DNA from 4 places in the Lactobacillus helveticus genome. Region 4 is predicted to be linked to each of the others. Evidence: predicted binding sites of a transcription regulator. Region 4 holds the regulator's gene; each other region holds the start of a gene.
What was found. The regulator HrcA, encoded in region 4, represses chaperone genes, less so after heat shock. The targets are predictions, from matches to a motif close to TTAGCACTCNNNNNNNNNGAGTGCTAA.

Region 1 (8,094 bases), 630 kb from region 4:
ATGTGGTACCCAGCAATTGTTTTATGTATCTTAATGATTGCCTTCAACTTGCTTGGTGATGGTTTGCGTGATGCCTTCGATCCAAGAGGACAAAGATAGAAAGGACTAACCTAAATGCCAGAAGAAAGAGTTTTAGATATTAAAAATTTAAAAATTGATTTTCACACTTATGCTGGTGAGGTTAAAGCTATCCGCAATGTGTCCTTTCACTTGAATAAGGGTGAAACTTTAGCAATCGTAGGCGAATCTGGTTCAGGTAAGTCTGTTACTACTCGTAGTATTATCGGTTTATTGGCACGTAATGCCAAAATCGAGGGTGGCGAGATTGATTTCCATGGTAAAAACTTATTGGATTTGCCTGAAAAAGAAATGCAGAAGATTCGTGGTAATGAAATTTCAATGATTTTCCAGGATCCAATGACTTCACTTGATCCTACGATGAAGATTGGTCAGCAAATTGCGGAACCTTTGATTAAACATAAAGGCGTTTCTAAAAAAGAAGCTTGGGCCAAGGCACTGGATATGATGAAGGCTGTTGGAATTCCTCATGCTGAAGAAAGAATCAACCAATATCCACACCAATTCTCAGGTGGTATGAGACAGAGAATTGTTATTGCTATTGCTCTGATTTGTGAACCTGAAATTTTGTTGGCCGATGAACCAACTACTGCGCTTGACGTAACTGTTCAAGCTGAAATTTTGGACTTAATGAAAGATTTGCAAAAGAGAGTAAAAACTTCAATTATTTTCATTACACACGACTTAGGTGTTGTTGCAGGAATGGCTGATCGTGTAGCCGTAATGTATGCCGGTGAATTCCTTGAATTCGGCGGTGTCGATGAAATCTTTTATGATCCACAACATCCATATACTTGGGGCTTAATTAATTCAATGCCAACACTTGAAAGTGATACTTTGGAATCAATTCCGGGTACTCCACCTAACTTATTGGATCCACCAAAGGGTGATCCATTTGCCCCAAGAAATAAATACGCAATGAAAATTGATGTAGAAAAGAAACCACCATTCTTTAAGGTGTCAGATACGCACTATGCAGCAACTTGGTTGCTTGCACCAGGTGCACCAAAGGTGAAACCGCCAGTGGAAATCCAAAGACGCTGGAAGAAATATGATTTAATGAAACAAGAAAACAAACTACCAAGAGTTAAGTAGTCGCAGCAAAGGAGAATTTTATGCCAGAAAAAAAGAAAATTTTGGAAGTAAAACATCTAAAACAATACTTTAAAAATGGCCGTAATGTCACCAAAGCTGTTGACGATGTAAGTTTTGACATTTATGAAGGTGAAACTTTTGGCTTGGTAGGTGAATCAGGATCTGGTAAGACAACTACCGGTCGTTCAATTTTACAGTTGTATAAGCCAACTAGCGGTGAAGTTATTTTTGAAGGTAAGAATGTTGAAAACCTGAAAAGTAGAGCTGATAAATTAGCTTTTACTAGGGATGCTCAAATGATTTTTCAAGATCCTTATGCTTCGCTCAATCCAAGAATGACCGTTGAAGATATCATTGCTGAAGGGCTTGATATTCACCACTTAGTAAAAAACAAGGAAGAAAGAAGCAAACGAGTAGAAGAACTACTTGAAACTGTAGGTTTGAACGAAAGTCATGTCAGTCGTTTCCCACATGAATTCTCAGGTGGTCAGCGTCAAAGAATCGGGATTGCTCGTGCTTTGGCGGTTGAACCAAAATTCATTGTGGCTGACGAACCTATTTCAGCTTTGGATGTGTCAATTCAGGCTCAAGTTGTTAACTTGATGATTGAATTGCAGAAAAAACGCGGGTTGACCTATCTCTTTATTGCACACGATTTATCAATGGTTAAGTTTATTTCTGATCGTATTGGAGTTATGCACTACGGTAAACTGCTTGAAGTTGGTCCTGCAGACGATGTATATGATCGTCCATTGCATGACTATACCAAGAGTTTAATTTCCGCTGTGCCAATCCCTGACCCAGAAATTGAACGTAGTCGTACTCGTATTCCTTATGATGCTCAAAAAGAAGAAATGGACGGTAAGGAACGCAGTATGCATGAAATTCGCCCTGGTCACTTTGTTCGTTGCAGTGACGATGAAGTTAAGCACTACGAACAAGTAGCGGCTAGTTATGAAGACTAATCCTTTAATCAAAACTATCTAAATAAGTATAAAAAATAAGCCTCAGAAGTTCTGAGGCTTATTTTTATGTTTAAATTTTCATTAAGCAAGTGAATCCCATGCAGGAAGATCAGTAATTGGGCCTTCTGCAAGTTCCTTTTGCTTATCAGTCAAATACTTCTTGTGAACGACAACTTCATAAACGTAATCGTTAAACCATTCATTGTTCATTACGTAGTAACCCTTTGCACCTGACTTGTCGCCCCATGAGTTTTCAACTTTCCATTGACGAACTTCACCGTTATCTTCATCAACACCGACTAAGGTCATGGCGTGAGAAACTTCGCCGACACCAGTCTTTAATCTGTCAGCCTTTGACATCTTAAGGTCAACGCCAAATAAGTCATCCAACTTGTAAAGGTTAGTGTCAAGGTAGCCAGTCTTACGGTCCATTTGACGAAGCACATCATTACCGAACCAAACAGCTTCACCGTCTTTTAATTGAGCAATAGAAGCAGCGGTTAAGTATTCCATAGGAACATTCAAAAGTTTAATTCTGATTGAACCAGAGACGTTATCTTCTGCTGGTAAACCATAAAGCTTGCCATATTCGTGGTCTGGTGCGTTGGTCAAAACAACGTAGTCATCAAAGTCAACGCCATCTAAGTACTTGTGCAAGAATTCAAGTGGAGTAAGGTCTTTTTCTAAGTGGTACTTCTTATCGTCATCACGGTATTCAAGATCGAACTTCTTAGGTGGTTCACCAACAGCAATAGCAGTCATTTGGTAAACTTCGCTCAAGAATTTTTCACGAGTCTTCTTGATTTCGTCATCTTTGTCCTCTTGCTTTAATTTTCTAAGAACCAAAGCATCCTTCTTAAGCTTGTCGCCTAATGCAGTGGCAAGACCAGTAGTGTCGTTAGTGTTAAAGGTTTCAGGCATAGCATATGAAGGTACGACACCATATTTTTCAACTAAGGCAGCAGCCATTTGGAATTGACCACCATCTGTACCTGCAAAGTCTAAGTCAGTCTTAACTTGACGAGAATCAAGTGGCATATCAGCGCTGTCTAAGATACGGTTGTAGAACATGTTGGCACGTTCAATCTTGTCCCAGAAGAAGTTGTATGCTTGTGAGAAAGTAAAGTCTTTTGCCTTGTATTTCTTGCCAAATTCATGACGCAGAACGTTTAATGTGGCAAATAACCAGCAACGACCTGAGTGTTTTTGGTTAGTAACGTTGTCAGTATCAAGTTCAGTTGAAAAGACACGGGTTAATTCGCTTTGAACGCGGTCATTATAAGAAGCTTCAAGTACACCGCTACGTTGAGCAGCACGAGCAACGACTTTATTTTTAGGATTTTTATTAAAATCAGCAGAAAACTTTTCAAGTTCCTGCACAGTTAATTCATGAGCCATTTAAGAATTCTCCTTTTATAATTTTTAATTTTTTCTTAAATTAAGTCTATTTTAAGCCAAAATAAAAGCGGGTTCAATAATGAACTCGCTTCAGAAAATTATATCCGTCACTTATTAGACTTCTTGCTTAATCTAATAAATTAATCAATATGGATAGAATTGCTATCATCGCCAGCGTTTTGCTTTGGCAAGGTGATAGTCAATACACCATTATCATACTTTGCATGGATCTCACTTGCAACTATATTTGGCAATCTATAGCTTCTTGAAATGCGACCTTCGCTTCTTTCTTTGTGGATAATATTCTTATCCTTGTCGCTTGTATCCTTGAATGATTTTCTGCTACCTGCAACTGTTAAAAAACCATCTTTGTAATTTACATTGATGTCTTCTTTATTCATACCAGGCATATCAATCTTAACAGTATAGTTTTTATCGGTTTCAGCAACATCTGATTGCATGATGTTTTCAATTTCAGTGTCATCAAAGAAGTTTCTTGGAAAACCAAACCAGTCGTTCATTGCATCCATCATATCATTACGACGATTCATTATATCGTTTGCCATATTGAAAACTTCCTTTCTATTTTTTTGCTTGTTTAATCTGTAAGGTCTCGTTCTTTTTCCTTACACTGATTATTATAGTCGTTTTTTAAATAAGTTAAACTATTTAGCACTAAAAAGCATATAGTGCTAATTTTTGTAGAAAAACTTTGCTAGATCAATGCTTAACACCTGTGGATAACTTTTGTATAATTAGAAAGAAAAAATGAATGAACTGTTAATCAGGTGTTAAATTATGGTATATTTTCAAAAAATGACGCCGGAAGGCTACAAACAAATTGAAGATGAAATTGCACGATTAAAAAAGGATCGTCCTCGTAGAATAAAGATTCTGCAGGCAGCGCGGGCTTTAGGTGACTTATCAGAAAATACTGAGTATACAGAGGCTAAAAGAGACCTTGGTCACTTGCAAAGTCGTTTGCGTTATTTAGGTAAACAATTAAAGTATGCAGAAATTGTGAAAACTACAGATGACGGCAAAGTGGATTGGGGCAAGACCGTTGTTCTTAAGTTTGATGACGATGATGAAACAGAAGAGTATAAGATTGTAGGACGCATGGAAGCAGATCTTGCAGATGGAAAAATTTCTTTCGATTCACCTTTAGGCCAAGCAATTATGAAACAAGAAGCTGGTGGAGTGGCAACAGTTGAGGCACCAGCTGGAGAATATAAAGTGACAATTGTAGAAGTGAAATAAACGGACGCCCTATCTGTATTTAATAAACTGTACTTTTTTGGTATAATATGGAATTTGTAGGATAGAATCCAGAGTAGGAGTGAAAATTTTGAATACGCCAGAATCGAGAGAGGGAAATGTTATCCGCTATGCAGTATACCTGGTAGGGTATGTGATAGTCTTTGCTGTAGTCAAGTTGGTGACTAGGAAGACGCCATTGCATGTTTGGGATCTAATTTTATTTTGCCTTGTTGCAGCAATGATATTACTGTTCTATATTTATCGCTTTAACCGCGAACAACGTTTTTTTGCTCGAGATTTTAAGCTGCCCTGGCTGGGTAACTTTTCGGCAGTAATGTTGCTTACTTTGGTGATTACGGCTACTCGGATCCTAATTTCGTACTTACAGGCGTATAATCGAATTCCACATTATGATTTTCAATTGATTTATTTAAAAAATGAATCGGTTGACATGTTTTGGTTTTTGATTTTAGTTCAAGGAATTATCCTGCCAATCCTGCAAGAATTTCTGGCAACAGGATTTTTATTTAATTATGCTTTTCGAAGAAATACCAAACAAGTTGCGATATTAGGAATTATTGTTTCAGGAATTATCTTTAGTTTATTAAACTTTCAAAGTTCACTTCTATTGTTTGTGATTGAGATTATCTATGGTGGGTTATTTGCCTGGAGCTATCTTTATACGCAAACACTCTGGATGCCAATTTATCTAGCTATTATTAGCGGAGTTTTAACTGTTATTATGGCTTAAAAAATAAACGGATGAGAAAAAATCTCATCCGTTTTTTGACATTAAAAAAGCGGATAGCGTGAATCGAACCCGCATCTACAGCTTGGGAAGCTGTCGTTCTACCATTTAACTATACCCGCAATACTTCTTTATTCTATCATGCTTTTAATTAAGAAACCAATTATTTTTGATGGGGCTCTTTTTGAACTTCGAGGTTAATATCGCTGCGATCGATTAAACTGGTAAAATTTTGAAAAAGCCATCTGCGCAATTCACTTGGTTCAATGACTAACGGCATCCGATTATGAATGGGAGCCGTATCTTTGTTAAGAGCAGTAGTAACCATAGAAAAATCATTTTGATCATAAATACCCGCAATCATCGTGATAGGATTGTTAGTTTTAAAGCGGTAACGGTCATGATATTTTTTACCATTGGCTACTTGATAAGTAGTTTTTGCATATCCAAAAAATTCGCTACTTAAGATTAAACAGCGTTGTTTAGCAAAAGAATGATCCCACATCGAAGGTTTATTTTCATAGAATCGTTCGATTCTAGCATTAAACATTGGCTTTTTGGGATCAACTGGACTAGGATAGCCCCAGTTTTTATTGACGAGTTGCAGCTTATCATCATGATAAAGCAAAACGGGTGCAGCTTGGTTTGGAAAAATATCTCGTTGTTTTATTTCAATTTGAGGATCTATTAATGGCAGATTCAAATCCTCGGTCAGGTATTTTTTGATTTGCATTAAATCGGGTAAACGAAAGTGATTACACATGGATTGTTTCCTTTCTTTGCTGGTAGTTTAATCATAGTCTAAATTTTGTTAAAATTAGGTATTAACTAAGAAATAAAATAAAAAAGTAAAGAGTATAAAATAAAATTAGAAAAGAGTAGAAGTTATGGCAAAAGAAATTTTATTAACCGGTGATCGTCCAACTGGTAAGCTTCACATTGGTCACTATATTGGCTCACTTAAAAATAGAGTAAAATTGCAAAATTCTGGCAAGTATGATCCTTATATCATGATTGCTGATACGCAAGCATTGACAGATAATGCTCGTAATCCAGAAAAAATTCGCAACAGTTTAATTCAAGTAGCATTAGACTACTTAGCTGTAGGTATTGATCCAAGTAAATCAACAATTTACGTTCAATCACAAATTCCAGCTTTGTTTGAATTAACTTCTTACTACATGGACTTGGTAACTGTTGCACGCCTTGAAAGAAACCCAACTGTTAAAACTGAAATTAAGCAAAAAGATTTCAAAGATTCAATCCCAGTAGGTTTCTTAAACTATCCAGTTTCTCAAGCTGCAGATATTACTGCTTTTAAGGCTACTATCGTTCCTGTTGGGGATGATCAGGAACCAATGCTTGAACAAACTCGTGAAATTGTAAGAACCTTTAACCGCGTTTACAACACTGATATTTTGGTTGAACCTAAAGGTTACTTCCCACCAAATGGTTCAGGTCGTCTTCCAGGTCTTGATGGTAACGCTAAGATGTCTAAGTCACTTGGCAACTGCATTTATTTGTCAGATGATGCTAAGACTGTACAAAAGAAAGTTATGTCAATGTACACCGATCCAAATCATATTCACGTTGAAGATCCAGGTAAGGTTGAAGGCAATACTGTCTTTACTTATCTCGATGTCTTTGATCCAGATAAGGATAAGGTAGCAGAACTTAAGGCAGAATACCAAAAAGGCGGTTTGGGTGACGTTAAAATTAAACGTTACTTAAACAAAGTGCTGGAAGCTGAACTTGCACCTATTCGTGAACGTCGTGAAAAGTATGCTCAAGATGAAGATGCAATTTACGAGATGCTTTTAGAAGGATCAAAGAAAGCAAATACAGTAGCTAATGAGACTTTGGAACAAGTTCGTGATGCTATTGGTTTGAACTACTTTAAAAATAGATAATATGAATAAACAGAGGTAAGTTCATGCACGATCGAATTCCTTGGAAACAATATTTCATGATGCAAGCACTAGTAATAGCACAGCGTTCTACTTGTAATAGAGCTCTTGTTGGTAGTGTTTTAGTAAAAGATAATCGTATTATTGGCACAGGGTATAATGGGTCCGTTTCTGGACAGCCACATTGTGATGAAGTAGGCCATCAAATGGTTGATGGACATTGCGTTCGGACTATTCATTCCGAGATGAATGCCATCATTCAATGTGCAAAATTTGGCGTATCAACTGATGATACTGAAATATATGTGACTCATTTTCCTTGTTATAATTGCTGCAAATCTTTACTTCAAGCTGGCGTAAAGAAAATTAATTATTACTTTGATTATCGCGACAATCCGTTGGCAATGCAGCTGCTTCATGATTGTGGGGTACCATATGAACAGATTAAAATCGATCGGAAATATGTGGAAAGCTTGGCTTATAAACTTGAAGAAGATGAAAACTAGATTTATTTGGCTATTTGGCTTGTTGGCCGTCTTTATGACGATGACGGGATTTGTGCAACCTAATATTGAGGATCATGCTCATATTTTAAATAAAGAGACTAAGACTTTAATTAAAGAGAAGAATAATCGTTATTTGC
Region 2 (8,094 bases), 920 kb from region 4:
TATTTTTGCGTTTAATCGTACCAATGTAACGACTGTCCTTTGACACGCTGCGGTGGTCACCCATTACAAAGTATGTTCCTTTAGGGATTCGATTCGTTTTATTAATATATTTTAATTGTGATTTAGTATAGAATTGTTGATATTGACGTGATCTAGCCAGAGACTTCATAGTAAAGTTCTGCGTAGCTGAGTAAAATGTATCAGTACCGTTGTCAATCATATCCTTGCCCTTAGTTAGCCAAGGTTGAGCAATTTTTTTGCCATTAATATAGATCTGGTTATCTTTGCTGACAATCTTTTCACCAGGCAAGCCAATAACACGCTTGATATACAAAGCGCCTGGTTCATCTGGTGCCTTCACAATGACTACTTCACCACGCTTAATTTTTGCATGACGAATGGAGATTAAACGATCCCCATTTTGAAAAGTAGGCTGCATCGATGGACCTGAAACTGTATCATTACTCAATACGAAGTGAAAGAGTAAGAAAAAGATCCCCATTAAGACTGCCCAAATAATTACAATATCAAGGAAGAATTTCCCCCATGATTCGTTATTCTCTTTTTTATTTGTTTTATCCGTCATTAATAAACCTCATTCATTATTATGTTTTTCAAACTTTCTATATTATACATCATGCACAAAAAAAGGATATTCCCGAGGGAATATCCTTTTAATTTAACGAAGTAAATTTAGTCTTCTTTTTTGTCTTCAGCCTTAGCTTCGTCTTCCTTGACCTTTTCTTCTACCTTTGGAGAAATGTCAAAGATTGCTTTGCCGTTCAAGTACAAGTGCTTGTCATCAGCAGTGAATTCAATCTTCTTAGTGTCAGGTTCTCTTAAGATTAACTTAGCAGCTGGAGTTTCAAGGTATTGTTCAACAACCCTTCTAAGTGGACGAGCACCAAACTTCTTGTCGTAGCCTTTTTCAGCTAAGAAGTTCTTAGCTTCATCAGAAACTTCTACAGTTACGTCCTTCTTAGCAAGTACGTGGGACATCTTCTTCAAGTAAATGTTGATGATCTTGCCCATGTCTTGTTCAGTAAGTGAGTTGAATGGTACGATTGCGTCCAAACGGTTCAAGAATTCAGGTCTGAAGTAGTTTTCAAGAGCTGAGATTAACTTGTCTTGGTCAACCTTGCCATCTTCAAACAACTTGTCTGAGAAGCCTGCGTTTGAAGTCATAATCAAGATAGTGTCCTTGAATGAAACAGTTCTACCTTGAGCGTCAGTCAAACGACCGTCATCCATAATTTGAAGAAGTGCGTTGAAGACTTGTGGGTTAGCCTTTTCAATTTCGTCAAACAAAATCAATGAGTATGGTTGGTGACGAACTTTTTCAGTTAATTGACCACCTTCACCATAGCCTACGTAGCCTGGTGCAGAACCGATCAACTTGTTAACAGCCATTTCGTCTTGGTATTCACTCATGTCCAAACGGATTAAGTGATCTTTGTTACCAAATAATTGGATAGCTAATTGCTTAGCAAGTTCAGTCTTACCAACACCAGTAGGACCAGTAAGTAAGAATGAACCAGTAGGACGATCGCTGTCTTTGAAGATTTGCTTACGAGCAATAGCGTCAGTAATTACGTCAATAGCTCTGTCTTGGTCAATAACGTTCTTCTTTAACTTCTTAGCCAAGTCTAAGTTCTTTTGAGCTTCATCTGCGTGAAGTTCGCTCATAGGAATCTTAGTCTTTTGTTCAATAATTGCGTAGATGTCTTTTTCAGTTACTTCTGGAGTATTCTTGGTATCTACGTTCTTCAATTGCTTTTCAAGTTCAGCAATCTTAGCCTTAATTTCGCCAGCCTTGTCGTAATCTTCAGCCTTAGCAGCTTCTGACTTCTTAGCTTCAAGAGCACTGATTTGGTTCTTCAAACTCTTTTCATCAGTTGGTTGTACCAAAAGTGCCTTCTTAGCACCAGCTTCGTCCATTAAGTCAATGGCCTTGTCTGGTAAGTAACGACCTTGAATGTATCTTTCTGATAATTCAACAGCTAACTTAAGACTATCGTCACTGTATTTTACGTGGTGGTAATCTTCGTACTTCTTCTTTAAGCCTTCCAAAATCTTGATAGCTACATCTGTAGTTGGTTCAGGAACTTGTACAGCTTGGAATCTACGTGATAAAGCTGGGTCCTTTTCAATTCTTTGGAATTCACTTGTAGTAGTAGCACCGATTAACTTCAAGTCACCGTTAGCAAGAGCTGGCTTCAAGATGTTAGCAGCGTCACCGTTGTTGTTTTCTGAGTCAGTTGAACCAGCACCAACAATGTTGTGCAATTCATCGATGAATAAAACTATGTTAGGATCGCTCTTAGCCTTGTCGATAACCTTCTTTAATCTTTCTTCGAAGCTACCACGAAGACTTGAACCAGCAACCATGTCATTGATGTTTACTGAAATAATGTGCATGTTAGCCATCTTAGCTGGTACATTGCCTGAAGCAATTCTTTCAGCCAAACCTTCTACAATAGAAGTCTTACCAACACCAGCAGGTCCGATTAATACAGGATTGTTCTTCTTACGTCTTGATAAAATTTCAATAACGTTATCAATTTGTTCATCACGACCAATAACTGGGTCCAAGTTATTCTTCTTTGCTTCTTCAACTAAATCTACACCAATTGGCTTTTCATTTGGTTGTTGTGGATTTTGTTGGATGGTTTGAGGAGCTGAACTCATATTGCTTGAGTAATTAATAGGAATTGAGCCGGAATTACCATTGCCGCTTCTTCTACCGAAGTCATCATTAAAGAATGAGCTGTTCAATTCGTTAAATAAGTTGTCAAAATCATTGTCAAAGTATGCCATATCTGCAAATACCCCCATCATAAACTTGATTGTTAGCACTTAAAGCCTTCAAGTGCTAATTAATTACACTTATAAGTATAGCAGGTTATCCACAGATTGCAAGCATAACTTTAAAAGTTTTCCACATTTTTCTTTTAAATTGTGATGTTAATCTATAAAAAGTAACAAAATCGTTGATATATAAGCGATTATATTGCTTCACAATATCTAAAAATTTTATTAAGAAGGATGGAAATATGCGCTTGAAGGACTACTAGGCAAAGGAGTTATCCACAGGATGAATATTAATTCTGATTATTTTGTCCATTTTTATCATTATCTTGCTTTTTTCCTTGGCGCGTTATCTCTTGATTATTCTTAATTGGTTCTAATAAATATTGTTGAATAACCTGGACTACTTGCTGATTTTGAGGCAAGTCAGAGTGATCAGCCTTATCGCCAGTGATTGTCATCGCAGTGTAACTCTTTACTTGTTTTTGAAAAATATATTTTCCTGCCGCACCACTAGCTTCTGGTACAATCCCATCTGATTCATAATCTTTGCCTCCATATACAGAATACACCACTAAGCTCTTAGGGAGTCTATTTTTGCACTTAATAAAATCTTCCAACATTTGTGTTTTATGGTTGATATTTTTTTCACTAAAATTATACGGAGTACCCACGGTCATCAAGCGTTTCATAGTGATTTCATCTGAATAGTCTGAATAATAATGTTCTAGCCAATATGTCCAAATCAGACCTCCATTTGAATGTCCGAAAGCCTTAAAATTATTAAATTTATAGTCTTGTGAAATTGCTGCAAAAGCTTCATTCAACCAACCAGCTTGTTTTTTGATATTGCTATAGCCATCTTTATTGTTTTTAAAACCAATAATAATAAAAGGCTCATTATCATTCTTGTTAATCGAACCGGAATAAGATAAATTGCCATCAGTTGAAACATTGATTTTTAATACACTGTGTTTGGTCGGAGTATTTTGATTCAATAATTTAATCAATTGATTAAAGCGTTCAGTAGTTGCACTAGAACCGGGCACCATGATTACTGGAGACAAAGCAGATTTCATTCTTTGTGCTCGAGCTTGGTTATCCTTTTCCATCCACTTATAACCAGGAATAGCGAAAACCATGACTATTAACAAAACTAGGGCAATCCATTTTAAATTGGGATTTTTAAGCAGATTCTTGGCCTTTTTCATATTCATAAGCTTTAAGTTTCCTTTCTATCCTTTGTCCTAATAATGAAATTGGTATTAACATCAAAATATCTAAAATGAATAAACAAATAGAAAAGACTAAATTACTCCAGTTTCCGTTAGAACCGAAAAATGAAATAAGAATTCCAGGCGTCCCTTTTAATACTGGATAAACACATGGGGTAATAATACGAAGAAAAATTGCTATTGAGGCAATAATAATATTGATTACCGGGATCAATACTATAGGTAAAAAGAGTACCGGGTTTAAAATGATGGGCATCCCTATCATAAAGCCCCACGTTGAATTAAACGCAACTGGCAATAAATTGGCTTTTGCAATATTTTCTGTCTCTTTATTTTGATGCAACAATAAAGTAATTACTATTAATGCTAAAACTACGCTAGCACCACCCATTGCGCCATAAGGGTAAACGAGTGAACTACCCAAAAATTTATATGGAACATTCCATGAGCCACCATGCTTTAATGCATAACTGAGGTTAACGGTAGCCACACCACTTGTAAGTGCTGTGGCTGTAGATAATGAAGTCAGCGGATAACCAATACCAATCCAGTTTAACAGCATAACGACAAATGCTAACGGAATAATTTCCAATAAATTATTTGAACTTTGAATTTGGATAACTAGTTCCTTAAAGGTACTTGAACTTAATATTTTGATTTGCAATTCATAAATAATAATTCCTAAAATCATCCCTGCGATAATAGAAACAGACGCTGGCAATAGCGCATTCCAGGCACGAGCTCTAACACGGTGAACATGCTCAAATTCTACTGGCTGGTGATTTTTACCTAGCCAGTGGAAAATTTCACCTACAGCATATCCAATTAATAAAGCTAGTAACAAAGCGTTGATTTGCAATACGCTTGATGAAAACATTGATTTATTACCAAACTTATTGCCTACATTATTTGCATATGCACAAAACATAATTACCATAACTGCAGTCATACCAGCTAAAGTAGAATCTTTATGGTATAAACGCGCTGTATATCTAGCCGCAAAATATGCCGCATAAAGGCCAAATAATCCAAAAGTTACCCGTACAAAACCGTTACAAATAAATGAACCAGCATACCATATCTTGTCAGGCATAGTTTCATCAAAATTCAAGATATTATAAATGAAACTGTCTGGTGAAAAAACAGCATCACGTAGCAACTTAAAATATGAACCGATAATTGCAATTGGCATCAGCATTCCCAAAGTTCGCTGAAAAATTCTAAATATCGGCAGTCTTCTTATTATAAGAATAAGATTGGTTATTCTCTCTCCCATAGCTTTTCCCTTTACCTATCTTCAATAAATATGATTGAATGAACTTATATTAATCACATTATACAATTATGCTAGGAAGTTGATAATTATGGCTTATATAGAATTGAAAAATAATACTAAAATTTATCAATCTGGGGATACAACTATTTATACCAACAAAGATATTACTTTTTCTATTGATAAGGGAGAATTAGTAGTCATTTTGGGCTCTTCAGGAGCTGGCAAGTCAACGTTGCTGAACATTTTAGACGGGATGGAACCTAATACAAGCGGTGACGTGATTGTAGCAGGTAAAAATATTGCATCTTATAACGCCAAACAATTAACAACTTACCGCAGAAATAATGTAGGTTTTGTCTTTCAATTCTATAATTTAATTCCTAACCTAACCGCAAAAGAGAATGTAGAATTGGCAGCGCAAATCGTTCCTGATGCTATGAATCCAGATGAAGCATTAAGAGAAATCGATTTAACTGATCGCGAGCAAAACTTTCCTGCTCAATTATCTGGTGGTGAACAGCAACGTGTAGCGATCGCACGTGCTATCGCCAAAAAGCCAGAATTATTATTGTGTGATGAACCGACCGGAGCACTGGATTACAAAACTGGTAAACGGATTTTAAAGATTCTGCAAGACATGAGCCGAAAAAATGGCTCTACTGTACTGATCGTTACTCATAACGCTGCTATTGCCCCAATTGCGGATAAGGTGATTCGTATTCATGATGGCGGTATTCAGAAGATTGAGACTAATGATCATCCTGCCGATATCAGTAGCATTGAATGGTAGGTGTTAATGATGCGTAAATCGATTTTATGGAAGGATGCTTTTCAAGCTATAACGCACTCGCTTGGTCGTTATATTGCAATTATTTTGCTAATAGGTTTAGGTACCTTTGCCTTTGTAGGACTAAAGATGGCCGGCCCCGACATGCGTGCAACAGGTGCTGACTTTTTTGCTAAACACAACTTGGCTGATGTGACCGTTACTTCTAACTATGGGATCAATTCAACCGACCGAGCAACTATTCAAAATTCGCCCGAAGTTAAGCAGGCTACCTTTGGTTATTTGCAAGATGCAAAGGTTAAATCTAACCAAGATGTTTTACAGGTATTCTCTCAATCAAATACTCTTTCAAACTATGAACTAATTAAGGGGCATTCCCAGAAAATAATAAAGAAATCGCTCTTTCATATTTGCTTAAAAAGAAGTATCACATCGGTGAAAAGATTAGTTTTACTAAGCCAGGAATTCTAAAGAATAAAACATATAAAATTGTTGGCTTTGTTAAATCCAGTGAATTTTTAAATAAAACGCAATTTGGTCAAACTAATATCGGCAACGGTCGACTAAGTGGATTTGCCGTTACAACGCACAATGCGTTCGCCTCACCTGTTTATCAAGTTTCACGTGTAACTTTTAAAAACACTGCTAATTTGAGCCCATTTAGCGTCACTTATTGCAAGCGCGTCTACCATGATCAAAACAAACTCCAAAAGGCATTAAATAAGAATAGACAAGACAAATATGATAAATACGTTCAATTATATAAACAGCAATATCAAAAGAAGGCTGCGGAACAATTAATCAAAAGAGGCATCCCTATTACACCCGGTCAAATTGAGGTACCTAAAAATAAAATCAAAATTGATTATCCTAGCTACACTATTAGCAGTCGAGAAGAAAGCCAAGGATATTCATCTTACCGGGCTGATTCCGAGCGAGTTGAGGTTTTAGCCAACGTCTTCCCTGTTTTCTTATTTGCAGTTGCCGCATTAGTCAGCCTAACTACCATGATGCGTTTTGTGGAAGAAGAACGCACCAATATCGGTACTTTTAAGGCTCTGGGATATGGCAATAGCAGTATCGCCATAAAATTCTTGCTTTACAGTACATCTGCTACAATTTTAGGTGTCAGCTTAGGGTATACTTTCTTGCCTAATCTGATTATCAAAGCATACCTAGCAAGTTCCACCTTAGGTAGTGATTACCAGTTAAACTTTGCTTGGGGACCACTACTCATTTCATTGATCATCGCACTACTTGCCACTACTGCTATTTCCATGCTCACGCTTTATCAAACGCTAAGAGAAAAGCCCGCCGCATTGCTTTTGCCAAAGCCACCGAAGAATGGTTCTCGCATTTTGCTAGAACATATTTCTTGGCTATGGAAGTATATGAGTTTTTCTGCCAAAGTTACTGCACGAAACATCTTCCGTTATAAGAGCAGAATGTTAATGACTATTTTTTTGGTAGCGGGCTGTACTGGATTATTGGTCATGGGCTTTGGGATTCGAGATTCTTTACAAGGCATTGGAAATATTCAATATTCTGCTGTCCAAAAAAATGATGTCATCGCTTTAAAGAGTAAACACGTTACTAAGAAAGAACAGAATGAATTAGATAAGATTTTTAAAGAAAAAGATATTACGCAAACAAATCCCGTGCAATATCAACAATTAACCAAGCACCTTAATCAAAGTGGCTCAACCGAAAATATCATGATGATTGCACCAAAATCAGCCACCAATTTTAGGAAATCAATTAACTTGAGAGAAAGACAAAGCAAAAAGAAACTTGCCTTGCCTAACGATGGTGTAATTATTTCTGAAAAATTGACTACTTTATTAAATGTCAAAAAGGGTTCAACTATTTCTCTAAAAAATAGTGCCGGAAAAACTTATCACTTTAAAGTTAAAGGCATTTGTGAGATGTATTTAGGCCATTACATCTTCATGAATCAAACAGAGTACACCCGAGCTGCCGGGCAAAAA
Region 3 (8,094 bases), 670 kb from region 4:
TTTCTGAAGCCAAAACATCAGCTCTTAGTTGACCATCGGCTAATGGTATTTCTACTTGAGCATTAAATCCAGCCGCTGTAAGCGCAGCTTTTAACAACATTTTAGATTGATGGTGTTCTTCTTTTTCCCCCATCGCATTACTATAGTTAGTTAAATGTTTAAAAAAGGCTGCTTTTTGCTCCGAAATAATTAAAATTACTTTTTTATTGCAATGCGGGCAACGGTAATCATCCATATTTAAACTTTTCTGGCCGACATTAACTAAATTAGCTTCACTAACGGCTAATACTATTTTTTTATTCAACATGGCTGCATACATTATTTTTTCACCCATGTTTTATTACGCAAAAAAGAGACGTTTTTTTCTAACGTCTCTTTTTCTTTATAAAATCTTAATTATTTCTTTTGCAGAAAATAATATCGGATATATTCAAGAGCATCCCGGTTCAACAAACATTTACCAGTTTCTTTCACCGTCTTCATTTCTTCATCATCAATCTTGATACCATATTCATTAGCAATAGCCCATGTATCAGCTGGCTTTAATTCGGCATAATTTTCATCTAAAAATGCCAACTTCAAATAATATTTACCCCGTAAATAATACAAACTTGAAGCTAGATCACTCACTTTTAAACTATCTGCTAATTCTACAATGTTTCCTAACTTATCAAAGCTATAGGAATGATGATTTTGAAATTTCCAATATTGTGTATTTGCCGCATTATCTTGATTAGATGATTTAAGCTGTTCTTCTTTTATTGGATCAAGTTCAGTATTTACATCATCTTTAGGATCAAGGTCAAAGAAGCTTCTTCTTGAATCGGGCTCTGCCTGTGTTTGATTAGTATCACTATTCATCGGCTCTATCATTTGACGAAGATTGTCCGCATCATCAGGTTTAATCTTCGTAATCATCAAATCAAGACCACCATTATTTGGCATCACCTGAAAAGTTACAGGTACTCCTTGAGTAAAGGTATGATCTGTATCTACTTCTGAAAGAATTGAGTAGAAGAATTGCTGGATCTTTTGTTTATCCCCCAATAAATCCAAAACCTTCAATCCACGATGAGCTAATTCATCTTTATTAATTCTAACCCTAATTGTATTCTCATTAATATGATCTACTTGCACAGGATATCACCTCCCCGAATTATATAATCTATTGTAGCCTATTTTTTACCTAAAATAAAAGTGTTAGCATCATTACTAACACTCTTCTATATTATAAATCTGCAATTTTTTGTGCTTCAGCCAATTCTAATCGACGAACTTTCCGTGGTAAGAAACAACGAATTTCGTCTTCATTATATCCTACTTGAAGTCGACGATCATCCATAATAATTGGTCTCCGTAACAAGCTCGGATTCTTTTCTACTAAATCAAGTAACTGATCAATTGATAAATCATCCAAATTTATTTTTAATTGTTGAAAAGCTCTTGAGCGGGTAGAAATGATTTCTTCAGTACCATTTTCAGTCATACGTAGAATTTTTAATATCTCTTTTTTAGTTAAAGGCTCTGAAAAAATGTTTCTTTCCTTAAATGGAATATCATGTTTTTCAAGCCATGCTCGTGCCTTACGACATGAAGTACAACTAGGCGATACATACAAATCTACCATAAAAAATCACGCTCCTCAGAACAAATATTTGTATACGTTCTTAATCTTACTATTAGTATAACATAATAACTTCTTTTTTGTAAGTACTCATTTTATCTTTTACATTGAATACTCCTTATATCCTAAAAATAAAACGTGAATTATTTGTGAAGAATTTGTATGTTTTGATTAAAACCTTTAAATACAAAAAAATAGACCTTTCGGTCTCTTTTCTCAATTCAAAATATGAATTTATTTGTTAATTTTCTTCATTAAGTCATTAACTAACTTTTCATTTTCTTCAGCAGTTTCTGAAACGAAGCATGCTTCATTAGCTAATTCCTTAAGATCCTTGGTATCAAACTTCTTCATTAAGCTTCTGATACGTAAGATTGAAGTTGCACTCATTGAGTATTCATCAAGTCCCATTGAAAGTAAGATTGGGAACATGGTGTTATCACCGGCAGCTTCACCACACATACCACACCAAATACCATTTTCATGAGCAGCATCAATGGTGTGCTTAATCAAACGAAGTACTGATGGGTTATATGGTTGGTACAAGTATGATACGTTGTCGTTACCACGGTCAGCAGCCATAGTGTATTGGATCAAGTCGTTAGTACCAATTGAGAAGAAGTCAACTTCCTTAGCGAATTGATCAGCTAAAACAGCAGCTGCAGGAACTTCGATCATCATACCAACTTGTAAGTCGTCACCGATCTTAACGCCCTTTTCAACAAGCTTTTGCTTTTCATCATTCAAAATAGCCTTAGCTTGACGAAGTTCAGCCAATGTACCAATCATTGGGAACATAATACCAAGCTTACCGTATGCTGAAGCACGAAGCAAAGCTCTTAATTGGGTACGGAAAATCTTTTCGTTCTTAAGTGAAAGACGAATAGCACGTACACCTAAGAATGGGTTCATTTCATCTGGCAAGTCCCAGTAATCTAGGTGCTTATCACCACCGATATCCATTGTTCTGATGATAACTTGCTTGCCGTTCATGCCTTCGATAACTTTCTTGTAAGCTTCGAATTGATCATCTTCAGTTGGGAAGTCTGATGAATCCATGTACAAGAATTCAGTTCTGTACAAACCAACAGCTTCAGCGCCGTTTTCATGTACACCAAGCATATCATTAGGAGTACCAATGTTAGCTGCAATAGTAAATTGCTTACCGTCAGCAGTTACTGAAGGTTCGTCCTTTAACTTCTTCCATTCAGCCTTTTGCTTTAAGAAGGCTTCACCCTTTTTCTTGTAGTCAGCTACTTGATCATCACTAGGATCAATAATAGCTACACCATCAAGACCATCATCAATTAACATATCGCCGTTCTTAACGTCTTTAGTAATTGAATCAGTACCAACTACAGCTGGTAATTCAAGAGAACGTGCCATGATTGCTGAGTGAGCAGTACGACCACCAATATCAGTAATAAAGCCCTTAACGTATTTCTTGTTAAGTTGTGCAGTATCACTTGGAGTCAAGTCATGAGCCACAACGATTACTTCATGGCCAATTGAAGCTGGGTTTGGTAATTCCTTACCAAGCAAGTGAGCCATAATACGCTTAGAAACATCACGTACATCGGCAGCACGTTCTTGCATGTAATGATTATCAGTCATGCTTTCAAAAATTTGAATAAATTTTTGTGCAGTTTCATCTAATGCAGCTTCTGCATTAATCTTTGAATCCTTAATTTCATTCTCAATGGCACCAGTAAATTCTGGATCATTCAAAATCATTAAGTGAGCTTCAAAAACTTGAGATTCTTCTTCACCCAAGCTCTTCTTAGCAACATCACGGATTTTTTCAACTTCAGCAGTTGAAGTCTTAATAGCATCCTTGTAACGAGCTACTTCAGCTTCAACGTCATCAACTGAAGACTTTGAAAATGAAAGATCAGGCTCCACAAGAAGATATGCTGGAGCAATGGCAATACCATCACTAGCAGCAATTCCTTTTAAGGTCTCGGTCATTATTCAGCTAAACCTTCTTTTTTCATAGTGTCAGCAATTGCGTCTAATGCGTCTTTTTCATCGTCACCTTCAGCAGTGATAGTAACATCAGCGTTTTGGCCAACACCAAGTGACATAACACCCATGATTGACTTCAAGTTTACTGACTTGCCGTTGTATTCCAAGTTAACATCTGAACCGAACTTTGAAGCAGCTTGTACTAAAAGAGTAGCTGGACGTGCATGAATACCTGTTTCTGCAATAATATGAAAATCGCGTTTTTCCATTATAAATATCTCCTTTAAATTTAAAAAATTAAACTGGTAATAAATACCCATTCAGGTATTAGATTATCATGTTTTTACAGTTTAGACAACAATAATGTAACAGTTTACATTATTCAATCGTCAGTGTTCGTAGCGGTATATACAATAGCACCGCCTCTTTCTGCTCTGCCGGTAATATATTGTCTTTTGCCATAATTTCTAATAGTTTTTTGTAAATCAAAGGCATCTTCGGGCTCTACCTTATATTCTTTGAGCTCACCAGATACCAATTGGTCTAAAATTTTTTGATAATCCAAAAATATCACCACGCTTTTTATATTTTATAATTTTTTCATTGTTTATTCTACTATTTATGTTAATTTTTTTATGTTAATTTTTTAAAATATTACTATTTTATATAATTCTTACATAAAGTAAGAAAATTAAGCCTTAGCACTTGACTACTAAGAGTGCTAATAATATAATTTTGTTACAACTTAAATGAAAGGCGGTCATGTATTTTGCTTTGCCAAAATTGTCATAAACGGCCAGCCTCCATTCACCTTTTTACTAAGGTAAATGGCCAAAGCCGCGAAATTGATTTATGTCAACAATGTTATCAAGAATTAAGAAATCAACAAGGAAATCTAGAAAATATGAACAATAACAACGAATTTTTTGGCGACTTTGATGATTTATTCAACGCTTTAAACGGAAATAACAACAATGCCGCAAATAACAATATGAATGAAAATAATCCAAGAATGCAAATGGGTGGAGGAAATGGAAACGGCAACCGTGGTGGTAAAAGTCTATTAGACCAATACGGTACTGATTTAACTGCCCTTGCTAAAAAAGGAAAAATTGATCCGGTTATCGGACGTGACAAAGAAATTGCCCGTGTAATTGAAATTTTAAATAGAAGAACTAAAAACAACCCTGTTTTAATTGGTGAAGCAGGTGTGGGTAAGACTGCTGTAGTTGAGGGCTTAGCCCAAGAGATCGTTGATGGCTCAGTCCCAGCTAAATTACAAAATAAACGTATCATTTCATTAAATGTAGTTTCACTTGTTCAAGGGACCGGTATTCGTGGTCAATTTGAACAACGAATGGAACAATTAATTAAAGAATTGCAACAAAATGATGACATCATTTTATTCATTGATGAAATTCACGAAATTGTTGGTGCCGGTAACGCTGAAGGCGGTATGGATGCCGGAAATATTATCAAACCAGCCTTAGCTCGTGGTGAGCTTCAATTAGTTGGTGCTACTACTATTAAGGAATACCGTGACATCGAAAAGGATTCAGCTTTAGCACGTAGATTCCAACCAGTTGAAGTAAAAGAACCATCTATTGATGAAACTATTCGTATTTTGAAAGGTATTCAACAACGCTACGAGGATTATCACCACGTTCATTACACCGATGATGCAATTGAAGCAGCCGCTAAATTGTCAGCCCGTTATATTCAAGACAGATTTTTACCTGATAAAGCCATCGACTTATTAGATGAAGCTGGTTCAAGAATGAACTTAACTATTCCTTACATCGACAAAGATAAGATGCAAGAAAGAATCAACGCAGCTGAACAATTAAAGGAAGAAGCTTTAAAGAACGAAGATTACGAAAAGGCTGCTTATTACCGCGATCAAATTGAAAAATACGAAAAAGTAAAGGATCAAAAAGTTGACCCAGATAAATCTCCAATTATTACCAACAAGATTATGAATAAGATTGTTGAAGAAAAAACTGGCATTCCTGTCGGCGATATTCAAAAGCAAGAAGAAAATCAATTGCGAAACTTAGCTAACGACTTAAAAGCTCATGTCATTGGACAAGACAAGGCAGTTGAAAAAGTTGCTCGTGCAATTCGCCGTAACAGAATTGGTTTTAACAAATCAGGTCGTCCAATCGGCTCCTTCCTCTTCGTAGGACCAACTGGTGTTGGTAAGACTGAACTTGCCAAACAATTAGCTAAGCAAATGTTTGGTTCAGAAAATGCCATGATCCGTTTCGATATGTCTGAATACATGGAACAATATTCTGTTTCTAAATTAATCGGTTCTGCTCCTGGCTACGTTGGCTATGAAGAAGCAGGTCAATTAACTGAACAAGTAAGACATAATCCTTACAGCTTAATCTTGCTTGATGAAATTGAAAAAGCTCACCCAGACGTACTAAACTTGTTCTTACAAATTTTAGACGACGGACGCTTAACTGACTCACAAGGCAGAACAGTTTCATTCAAAGACACAATCATCATTATGACTTCTAATGCAGGTCAAGGCATCAAGAATGCTAGTGTTGGTTTTACTGCAGAAAATGAAACCGAGTCTAAAGAATCTGCTAGAAACAATATGAGTCAATTCTTCAAGCCAGAGTTCTTAAACCGTCTAGACGATGTCATTGAATTCAATGAATTAACTAAGCCAGACTTACTTAAGATTGTTGACTTAATGCTTAAGAACACTAATGATATGGTTAAAGACCAAGGCTTGCATATCGATGTAATTCAAGCCGCTAAAGATAAATTAGTTGAAGAAGGATTCAATCCTGCATTAGGTGCTCGTCCACTTCGTCGGACAATTCAAGAAGAAATTGAAGACAATGTTGCAGACTTCAAGCTTGATCATACTGATAGCAAGAACTTAAAGGCTGATGTGGTCGATGATAAAATCGTTATCAGCGATGAAAATGCGGCTGAATAATTATGCGAATTAACAATTTAAAAAAGATTCTGCGACTAACAATCAGCAGAATTTTTTTTATTTAATTTAATAAAAAGTAAAAATATGCTTCTTATTTGATGTATACTAAATTTGAGTAATATAAACAAAAAAGAAACAGGTGAAATTTCATGCATTTAATTGATGTAACTAACAACTATTCCAACTTGGTTCACAGTCAGCTCAATACTACCGATGCTAATTACGTCAAAGTATATTCATTAGGAAATACTTCCGTAATTTATACCGAAAGCAAAAATGCAATCGGCATTGCACTTGAAAACCATGATCGCCGTGTCCGTGAAGATGAAATTGAATTGGTCATTAAACGATTAATTAAAGATTACGATTCTTCATACACTTTAACAGTTGACAAGAGCCGTCACGTCATTGAAATTCACGTCGATAAATAAATTTATGCTAAATAAAATTTAGTCAAAAACAAGCGTCTAAGATTAATTCTTAGACGCTTGTTTTTTAGGCTCTATAATTTTTCCTGTTGATTGCTTATCAATATGATAAGCTGTTAACAGGTTTTTTATTGCAATAAAAAAGGAGGACATAGTCCTCTGTAATAAAAAATCTATTCCACTAAACATTTTATAAGTAAAGGTGTGTACTATGTCCTCTTTAAATAATTGTATTAAATTTGCGCTTGATATTAAAGATAAAAATATTGTTTTTAAGAGCTTTTTCTACAAGATGGTTCAAATGAAGAAGCATAAAATCTATGAAGCCGAATTAATTCAACCCGCTTGCCCTTGCTGTGGCTCTTTAGATCTTTTGCATAATGGTCATTTGATTACTAATATTCACTATTTGACAGCTAATGCTAGTCATCCTGTAATTATCAGACTAGCTAAACAGCGAGTTAAATGTCGCGCTTGCAATCGCTGGTCAATGGCTCAATCAGAATTAGTAAACAAATACTGCTCTATTTCTAATGCATCCAAACTGAAGGTATTATCTGCTTTGACTGAAGACAGTTCCATGACCAGCATTGCTAGAGAAAACAATGTTTCTGTCAACACTGTTCAAAGAGTTTTAGGCAGCTGCTCTCACCGTTTCCTTGACAGCTATGAGTATCTGCCAGCTCATTTGGCTTTCGATGAATTCAAAGGCGTTGATCGTCAGCTGCACTTTATCTGCTTAGACGGCGATAGTCATCAAGTCGTGCAGATTCTTAGAACTCGCTACAAGAAGACGCTGCTTAAGTATTTTGGTCGTTTCTCGCCTCAAGCCAGAGCCAACGTTAGAACCGTTACGATGGATCTCAACTTTTACTATCAAGATATCGTCAGAGCTTGTTTTCCTAACGCTCAGATTGTCATCGATCGTTTTCATATGATTCAAATGCTTACGCGTTCTTTCAACTCACTGAGAGTCCAAGTCATGAAGACCTTTGATAAAAGATCCAGACAGTATCAGCTGCTCAAATCTCCCTGGAAATTATACTTGAAGAAGTTTGATGAGCTTGAAAAAGTTCATCCTCGCTACAACTGGCATTACAAAGGCTGCTTAACACAAG
Region 4 (8,094 bases):
TCCTTAACATCACCTGAGATAACACCACCTTGGATAGCTGCACCCAAAGCAACAGCTTCATCAGGGTTGATTGAGTGGTCAGGTTCTTTACCAGCCCATTCTTTAACAGCCTTTTGAACTGCAGGGATACGAGTTGATCCACCGTTTAAGATAACCTTATCGATATCATTTACAGTTAAACCTGCATCCTTTAATGCATTATCAAATGGAACCTTAGTCTTTTCAACTAAATCACTAGTCAATTCATCAAACTTAGCACGAGTAAGGTCAGCTTCAAGGTGCAATGGACCAGCTTCACCAGCAGAAATGAATGGAAGTGAAATATGAGTTGAAGATACACCTGATAAGTCTTTCTTAGCCTTTTCAGCAGCATCCTTTAAACGTTGCATAGCCATCTTATCCTTAGATAAGTCAACGCCATTTTCATCCTTAAAGTTCTTGATTAACCAATCCATGATACGGTTATCAAAGTCATCACCACCAAGGTGAGTATCACCGTTAGTTGATAATACTTGGAAGACACCGTCACCTAATTGAAGAACGGAAACATCGAAAGTACCACCACCAAGGTCGTAAACTAAAACCTTTTCATCTTGGTCTTTGTTTAAACCAAAGGCTAAAGCTGAAGCAGTAGGTTCATTGATAATTCTTTGTACATTCAAACCAGCGATCTTACCAGCATCCTTAGTAGCTTGACGTTGTGCATCGTTAAAGTAAGCAGGAACAGTAATAACTGCATCGGTTACCTTTTCACCTAAGTAATCTTCTGAGAACTTCTTGATGTATTGCAAAATGAATGCAGAAATTTCTTGTGGTGTGTATTCCTTGTCACCAACTTTAACCTTGTAATCAGCTTCACCCATGTGACGCTTAATTGAAACAATAGTGTTAGGGTTAGTAATAGCTTGACGCTTAGCTACTTCACCAATTTGAATTTCTCCATCTTTAAAAGCTACTACAGATGGGGTAGTACGGTTACCTTCTGGGTTAGTAATAATCTTTGGTTCTTTACCTTCAAGAACTGCAACTGCTGAGTTAGTAGTTCCGAGGTCAATACCAATAACTTTTGACATATATAAACTTCCTCTCCTATTGAGCAACTACAACCATTGCTGGTCTTAGTGTCCGATCTTTATATTGATATCCTTTTTGTAAAACCTGAACAACGTGATCTTTTTGATCATCATTTTCAGCTACCACAGTTTGAACAGCTTGATGCAATGTCGGATCAAATTTTACGTCTTCAGCTTCAATCTCAACGATCCCATGATCTTTTAATGCTTTAGTCAACGAATCAAGCGTCATCTTAACGCCTTTCTTCAATTGCTTAGATACATCATCATCGGCTTCTACGCTTAAAGCTCTTTCCAAATTGTCTACAGCAGGCAAAATATCTTTAGCTAAGCTTTGAGATTCATATTTAATAAGTTGAGCTCTCTCTTTTGAGTAGCGATTTTGCATATTTTGAATTTCTGCCTCGCTACGAAGATATTTATCTTCAAGCTCCTTATTTTTATCTTTTAAATCAGCTATTTCTTTAGCTAATTTTTCGTCATGATTATCTTTTTTGGCTTCCTTATCTTCAGTTGCCTTTTTCTTGGCAGCTTCAGGTGTTGAAGCAGTTTCTTTTTCATCTAAATTTTTTTCACTAGGAAACTTTTCTTTACTCACGGCTAACCTCCTCTATTATTGAAATTTACCGTAATAATCAAGCAACTTCTTGGCTAACTCATTTCTAAAGCATTCAAGAAGCCCTATCATTTGAGAATACGGCATATTCGTTGGCCCAAGTAAAGCTATTGTTCCTTTACCATGGGAGCCGACGCTATATTCAGCTGTCAGCAAACTATAATTTTTTAATAAATCATTTGGCAATTCAGATCCCAATTTTACCTTAACTGGATATTTTTCAGTTTTAGGATCAGCCTTAATATCCATCAAATTAGAAAACAAATTGTCTCGATCGATTAATTCATATAATGAACGAATATCATTTACATTGTTTTCAGATGTATTATTAAGCAAATTAATTTGCCCATCTACATACATTTGTTCACTAGCAGCATCTTTTAAAACATCTTCAACTAAACTAAATAATTCACTAGCATGATCACTGCCCAATTCATTCTTAGCAAGTTCACTTAATAATGAAACATTAATTTCTTTTAAGCTCTTGCCAACTAATTGGTCATTAATCATTCGTACTACTTTCTCAATTTCTTCACCATTAATATTATGTGGTAAAGCATAAACTTGATTTTGAACATTACCATCACTAGTAACCAGAATAGCCATCACTTGGCTAGAAGACAAAGGAACGATTCTAAAACCGGTGATTTTAACATCTCTACTCTCAGGTCCTTCAGCAAAAGCAGTATAATTAGTTAAATCGGATAAAATACGTGCTGCTTCCTGTACGATTTCATTCACTTGATGAAAGGGTCGATTCAATTGTGTTCCAATTGTGTTATAAATAGACTCTGGTAATTGAAGTGGCTCAACCAAATTATCAAGATAGTAACGATAGCCATCACTTGATGGAGTTCTACCACTAGAAGAGTGAGTCTTTTCAATTAATCCTCGCTCTTCTAACACTGCCATTTCATTACGAATAGTAGCGCTTGATACTTTAATTGGCAACTGCTTCATTACCGTCTTCGAGCCTACAGGCTCATGCGACTGTGCAAAGTCTGTAATAATTGTTTTTAAAATAAGCTCTTGACGTTCGGTCAACATAATAATCGCCCTCACTTTTTAGCACTCGTAATTCTAAGGTGCTAACAATTAATATGATACTATAAATTAGCAGAAAAGCAAGAGGAGTGCTAAAATTTATTAAAATTATTTATGAAACTAAAAAGCTGAAAAACTTAGTTTGATTTTTCTAAGTTTTTCAGCTTTTTAGTTATACATTACTTTGTGCTTCTTGAGCAAAATAATGTTTTATTTCTTTTTGGTCCTTCTCTAATTGTTTCTTTAATTCATCAAGACCGCTAAATTTAATTTCTCCTCTAGTGTATTTGTACCATTTGATTTTAATTGGTTGGTCATATATATCTTCTTTAAAATCAAAAATATGTGATTCGATAAAGATTTTTTCAGGCTGACCAATTGTAACATTATAGCCAACACTAGTCATAGATTCATACCATTTTCCATTAACTTGAGTCTTAGTCGCATATACTCCTATTTTTGGAATTACCTTGTGACTAGCCCAAACTAAATTAGCTGTCGGAAAGCCAAGTTTATGACCATTTCTTTTACCATGGCCAACAGTCCCGCTCATCACATAATGGTGACCCATTAATTGAAAAGCCAAGTCCATCTTGCCTTCTCTAATCGCTTGACGAATTTCAGTTGAACCTATTTTTTTACCATTAAACATCTGCTTAGGCATTACTACAATTTCAAATCTGCCTTTAGCAAATTTAGGCAAGTTTTTCATATTAGCAGTCTCTTTAGGACCGTAGGTATAATCAAACCCAGCTACTACCGTATCTGCGTTGAGTTTAATAATTACATTATCTACAAAGCTCTGTGCATCTATCTCGCTAAACTTTTTAGTAAATGGCATCACGGCTAGATAATCTACTCCTAATTCTGCCATTTTGTCTGCCTTTTCATCTAAAGTCTTTAAATACTTAAAATCTTTTTTATCGGCATATATTTCCTTGGGATGACGATCAAAAGTTAACACTACTAATGGTAATCTTTTTTGATCAGCAATTTCTTTAGCTTTATTTATTAAGCGTTGATGACCAAGGTGTACGCCGTCAAAAAAGCCTAAGGCAAGAATAGTTTTTGAAGATATGATATTTTCGCTAACTGGATAAGTTAAATGAATGATTTTCACAACTAATCCCTTCATTTCAGTTATTCATTTTGAAGCAACATTAAACTTGGGCGATATAATTTACCTTTCTTTTCATAAATCGCCTTGACTTTTTTATTGTACCTTAATGCAACCTTTTTAGCATCTATTTCTAACGAAATACCTGCACCGTTTTTTACTTTAAGCCATTTTCCCTCACTTAAATCAATTTGAGGATAGTCTTTAAAGAAAGCATCAATTGGCTGAATCAATTCTACCGCTTTTTCGGGATTGGCCTCAATTTCACTTAATTTAACTGCTTGAGAAATATCAAAACCAGAACTAGCTACTCTTCTTAAATAAGTCATCACTGCGGGACAGTTCATTTTTTCGCCTAAATCATTTACTAATGATCTGACATAAGTACCTTTACTACACTTAATTCGAAAATCAAATTTCTCTTGTCCTTCTGTTTCATTAAATACGGGTTTATCTGTCAAATCATATTGCAAAATATCAACTTTACGTTTAGGTCGTTCTACTGCAATTCCTTCTCGAGCATATTCATATAAATGCTTGCCGTTTACTTTTACTGCTGAATAAATTGGCGGTACTTGTTCGATTTCACCTAAAAATTCATTCATATGACTTTGAATATCATCGGAAGTAAAAGCTTGAGTTAGCTTAGTCTTTTTTAAAACTGTACCTGTTGAATCATAACTATCTGTAGCATACCCAAATAAACCACTACCAATATATTCTTTAGGTCTAGTATGCATAAGTTCAATTAACTTAGTTGCTTGTCCGATTGCGATAGGCAATACTCCGGTTACTTCGGGATCAAGTGTACCAGCGTGTCCAATTTTTCGAATATGCAAAGCTTTTCGCAAATGATATACTACATCAGCACTAGTCATCCCTTTGTCTTTATCAATAACTAAAATTCCATTTAACATAAATAATCCTTCTTTAATTCAAACGAAAAAAGCGCCTAAACGGCGCTTTTTTTATTTACTTGCCCGTTCAGCATCTTGCTTTTTAACTTCTGCAATTAAACGGTCAATTTTACTACCATATTTTACTGAATTGTCTCGTTTAAAAATTAATTCAGGGACCTTATAAACGGTTAAAGTTTGTCCTAGCGAATGACGCATCATTCCTTTAGCCTTTTCAAGTCCTTCTTGAACTTCTTTTTCTTTATTAGCATCTTCAGTTAAAAGACTGTAGTAAACAGTTGCATATGAAAGATCATTCGTGCATTCCACCGCAGTAATAGTTACCTCACTCAAACGGGGATCACGAATATTCTTTTGTAAAATTTTGGTTAACTCGCGAAGAATTTCTCCTTCTACACGACCAATTCTATGCTTCATGTTTGCCTCCTAAAAATAATTACTTAGGTTCAACTTGTTGCATTTCGTAAACTTCGAATTCGTCGCCAACTTTAATATCGTTGTAGTCCTTAATAGTTAAACCACAATCGTTACCTTGCTTAACTTCTTTGACGTCATCCTTAAATCTCTTAAGTGAAGCAATTTCACCATCGTATTTAACAATACCATCACGAATAACTCGAATCTTGGCATCATTCTTAACCAATCCCTTATCAACAAAGGAACCAGCAATGGTACCAACCTTAGATACCTTCCAAGTTTCACGAACAGTAAGGTTACCAATAACCTTTTCTTCGTAAGTTGGTTCAAGCATACCCTTCATGGCTGCAGTAACATCATCAATTGCCTTGTAGATGATACTGTACAAGCGAATGTCTACGCCTTCGGTTTCAGCTTGGCTCTTAGCAGTTGCAGTTGGACGAACATTAAATCCAATGATAAATGCGTTAGAAGCACCAGCCAAAGTTACATCTGATTCATTAATAGCACCTACGCCAGAGTGAATAATGTTTACACGAACACCTTCAACTTCAATCTTTTCAAGAGATTGTCGCAAAGCTTCAACGGAACCTTGAACATCTGCCTTTAAGACGATGTCAACTTCCTTCATGTTTTCCTTCTTCATAGTATCAAAGAGGTTATCAAGAGTAACATGTTGAACATTTTCACGAGATTTTTGCAAAGCTTGTTGTGCTCTAGCTTCACCAACTGAACGTGCTGTCTTTTCATCCTTAAATTCAACTAATTTATCAGCTGATTCAGGAACATCATTTAAACCAGTAATTTCAACTGGTTCAGATGGAGTAGCCTTCTTAACTTGACGACCACGATCGTTAGTCATAGTACGTACACGACCAAAGGTATCACCAACAACAATTGGATCACCAATATTTAATGTACCTTGTTGGATTAAAACGTCGGCTACAGGTCCACGACCACGTGACAAACGAGCTTCAATTACAGTACCAATTGCCATTTCAGTTGGGTTAGCCTTAAGTTCCATCATATCAGCTTGAAGCAAAATCATTTGCAATAAATCATCGACGTTTTGACCAGTCTTAGCTGAAATATTTACAAAGATAGTGTCACCACCGTAATCTTCAGGAATTAAATTATACTTCATTAATTCTTCAGTTACGTGTTGTGGGTTAGCACCTGGCTTATCCATCTTGTTAATAGCAACAATAATTGGAACATTAGCGCTTTTAGCGTGGTCAATAGCTTCAACAGTCTGTGGCATAACACCATCATCAGCTGCAACAACCAATACAACAATATCGGTAATTTCAGCACCACGTGCACGCATATTGGAGAATGCGGCATGTCCTGGAGTATCCAAGAAAGTAATCAAACGATCATCAAGACGAACTTGGTAAGCACCAATCTTCTGTGTAATACCACCAGCTTCATGAGCTGAAACATGGGTATGACGCAAACGGTCAAGCAAAGTAGTCTTACCATGGTCAACGTGACCCATAATAGTAACTACAGGTGGGCGCTTAACTTGGTTCTTAGACTTCTTAGAAGCTTCCATTCTCTTATTGTAAAGAGTGTCAATATCAGAAATATCTTCATGAACTTTTTGTTTAGCATTAATACCATATTCAGCAGCTAAAAGTTCAATCGTATCTTTATCCAATGATTGGTTTTGATTGGTCATAACTCCAAGCATGAACAGCTTCTTAACAATTTCAGCTGGTTCACGGTGGATCAACTTACCAATATCTTGAGCATTCATACCTTTTTCATATACTAAAGTTTCTGGTAATGGACGTTCCTTACGCTTAGTAATTTGCTTCTTTGGCTTTTGTTCTTGTTGACGCTTCTTATTCTTGCGACTATTCTTGCGACGTTTTCTTTCTGAACGATCTGAATGTTCACTATGATTATTAAAGAATTGGTTCTTCCCTTTATGTCCTGGCTTTCCCACATTCTTACCACGACCATTATTGCGTTTTTCCTCTTTAGGAGGTTCAGGGATTGAAACCTTAACTGCGGGCTTTTCATTTGTTGAAGGTTGATTCTTCTTCAAACGTGCAGGAGATGGCTTCAAAATCTTAGGACCAATAACTTTTTTCTCTACTTCTTCTGATTTCTTATTGTTGCTTTCTTTGTTAGTTTTCTTTTTATTATTAACTGGCTGTTCTTTTTTCGGATATTTTAATTGTTCATGATATTCTTTTTTAGCTTTTTTTGCTTGTTGGTTAAGTTGACCTTCCTCTGCACGTTGTTTTTGCTTAAATTGTTGCAATAAAGCTGCAGCCTTTGGTTTACCTGAACCTGAATTTGCACTATGATCACGATCATTTCTATTCTTATGATTGCGATCATTATTTTGACGACGTTTGTTATTACGTCTTCTAGGTTTCTTGGAACCTGCATTATCTTCTTGTTTCTTTTCATTCTTACGAATTGAAGAAACAAATATCTTGATTTTATTGTTCTTCTCAGCGGGGGCGGAGTTTTGGAAACTACCTTTTAATTTTGCAACTTGTGCATCATCTATTGACGACATATGATTCTTTACATCGAAGCCCAATTCCTTTGCTTTTTGGACTACAACTTTATTATCGACGCCTACTTCTTTTGCGACTTCATAAATTCTTTTCTTTGCCATCCAATCACACTCCTTCATTTATTTTTTTAATCAATGCCTTGGTAAAACCGACATCGGTTAATCCTAAAACTTTGCGTTTTTTACTGATAGCATGTGACAGCTCATCAGCTGTAAACAAGTTTATTATAGGAACATTAACTTTTCTGGCAGCACGATCAACCTTTTCTGCTGTATTAGATTGTATATCAGAAGCCATGATGACCGCTTGAATTTTTCCTTTATTAAGCTCAGTGATTACAGTCTCTGTACCGGTAATTAATTTACCTGCCCGC

Region 1: the regulator HrcA is predicted to act here: its motif matches at 4,206-4,232, upstream of AADV52_RS09535 (Hsp20/alpha crystallin family protein).
Region 2: the regulator HrcA is predicted to act here: its motif matches at 2,850-2,876, upstream of AADV52_RS08100 (ATP-dependent Clp protease ATP-binding subunit).
Region 3: the regulator HrcA is predicted to act here: its motif matches at 4,288-4,314, upstream of AADV52_RS05400 (ATP-dependent Clp protease ATP-binding subunit).

Annotation. Positions count from the first base shown of each region.
Region 1 covers NZ_CP151471.1:1,874,480-1,882,573, forward strand. The annotation lists gene AADV52_RS09515 (ABC transporter permease) at 1-99, shown strand, start outside; gene AADV52_RS09520 (ABC transporter ATP-binding protein) at 115-1,173, shown strand; gene AADV52_RS09525 (ABC transporter ATP-binding protein) at 1,194-2,138, shown strand; gene AADV52_RS09530 (C1 family peptidase) at 2,220-3,536, opposite strand; gene AADV52_RS09535 (Hsp20/alpha crystallin family protein) at 3,677-4,102, opposite strand; gene greA (transcription elongation factor GreA) at 4,335-4,796, shown strand; gene AADV52_RS09545 (CPBP family intramembrane glutamic endopeptidase) at 4,885-5,547, shown strand; tRNA gene AADV52_RS09550 (tRNA-Gly) at 5,596-5,666, opposite strand; gene AADV52_RS09555 (SOS response-associated peptidase family protein) at 5,708-6,307, opposite strand; gene trpS (tryptophan--tRNA ligase) at 6,432-7,454, shown strand; gene AADV52_RS09565 (ComE operon protein 2) at 7,478-7,957, shown strand; gene AADV52_RS09570 (TPM domain-containing protein) at 7,947-8,094, shown strand, end outside.
Region 2 covers NZ_CP151471.1:1,585,859-1,593,952, forward strand. The annotation lists gene lepB (signal peptidase I) at 1-586, opposite strand, end outside; gene AADV52_RS08100 (ATP-dependent Clp protease ATP-binding subunit) at 694-2,817, opposite strand; gene AADV52_RS08105 (alpha/beta hydrolase) at 3,102-4,025, opposite strand; gene AADV52_RS08110 (PTS transporter subunit EIIC) at 3,994-5,319, opposite strand; gene AADV52_RS08115 (ABC transporter ATP-binding protein) at 5,408-6,109, shown strand; partial or broken gene AADV52_RS08120 (FtsX-like permease family protein) at 6,119-8,094, shown strand, end outside.
Region 3 covers NZ_CP151471.1:1,057,073-1,065,166, forward strand. The annotation lists gene AADV52_RS05370 (competence protein CoiA) at 1-319, opposite strand, end outside; gene AADV52_RS05375 (adaptor protein MecA) at 397-1,137, opposite strand; gene spx (transcriptional regulator Spx) at 1,229-1,627, opposite strand; gene ptsP (phosphoenolpyruvate--protein phosphotransferase) at 1,859-3,592, opposite strand; gene AADV52_RS05390 (phosphocarrier protein HPr) at 3,592-3,858, opposite strand; gene AADV52_RS05395 (hypothetical protein) at 3,972-4,154, opposite strand; gene AADV52_RS05400 (ATP-dependent Clp protease ATP-binding subunit) at 4,359-6,548, shown strand; gene AADV52_RS05405 (DUF1827 family protein) at 6,698-6,979, shown strand; gene AADV52_RS05410 (ISL3 family transposase) at 7,188-8,094, shown strand, end outside.
Region 4 covers NZ_CP151471.1:388,047-396,140, reverse strand. The annotation lists gene dnaK (molecular chaperone DnaK) at 1-1,073, opposite strand, end outside; gene grpE (nucleotide exchange factor GrpE) at 1,090-1,671, opposite strand; gene hrcA (heat-inducible transcriptional repressor HrcA) at 1,687-2,736, opposite strand; gene ribF (riboflavin biosynthesis protein RibF) at 2,906-3,868, opposite strand; gene truB (tRNA pseudouridine(55) synthase TruB) at 3,874-4,767, opposite strand; gene AADV52_RS02055 (ribosome-binding factor A) at 4,819-5,184, opposite strand; gene infB (translation initiation factor IF-2) at 5,204-7,822, opposite strand; gene AADV52_RS02045 (L7Ae/L30e/S12e/Gadd45 family ribosomal protein) at 7,827-8,094, opposite strand, start outside.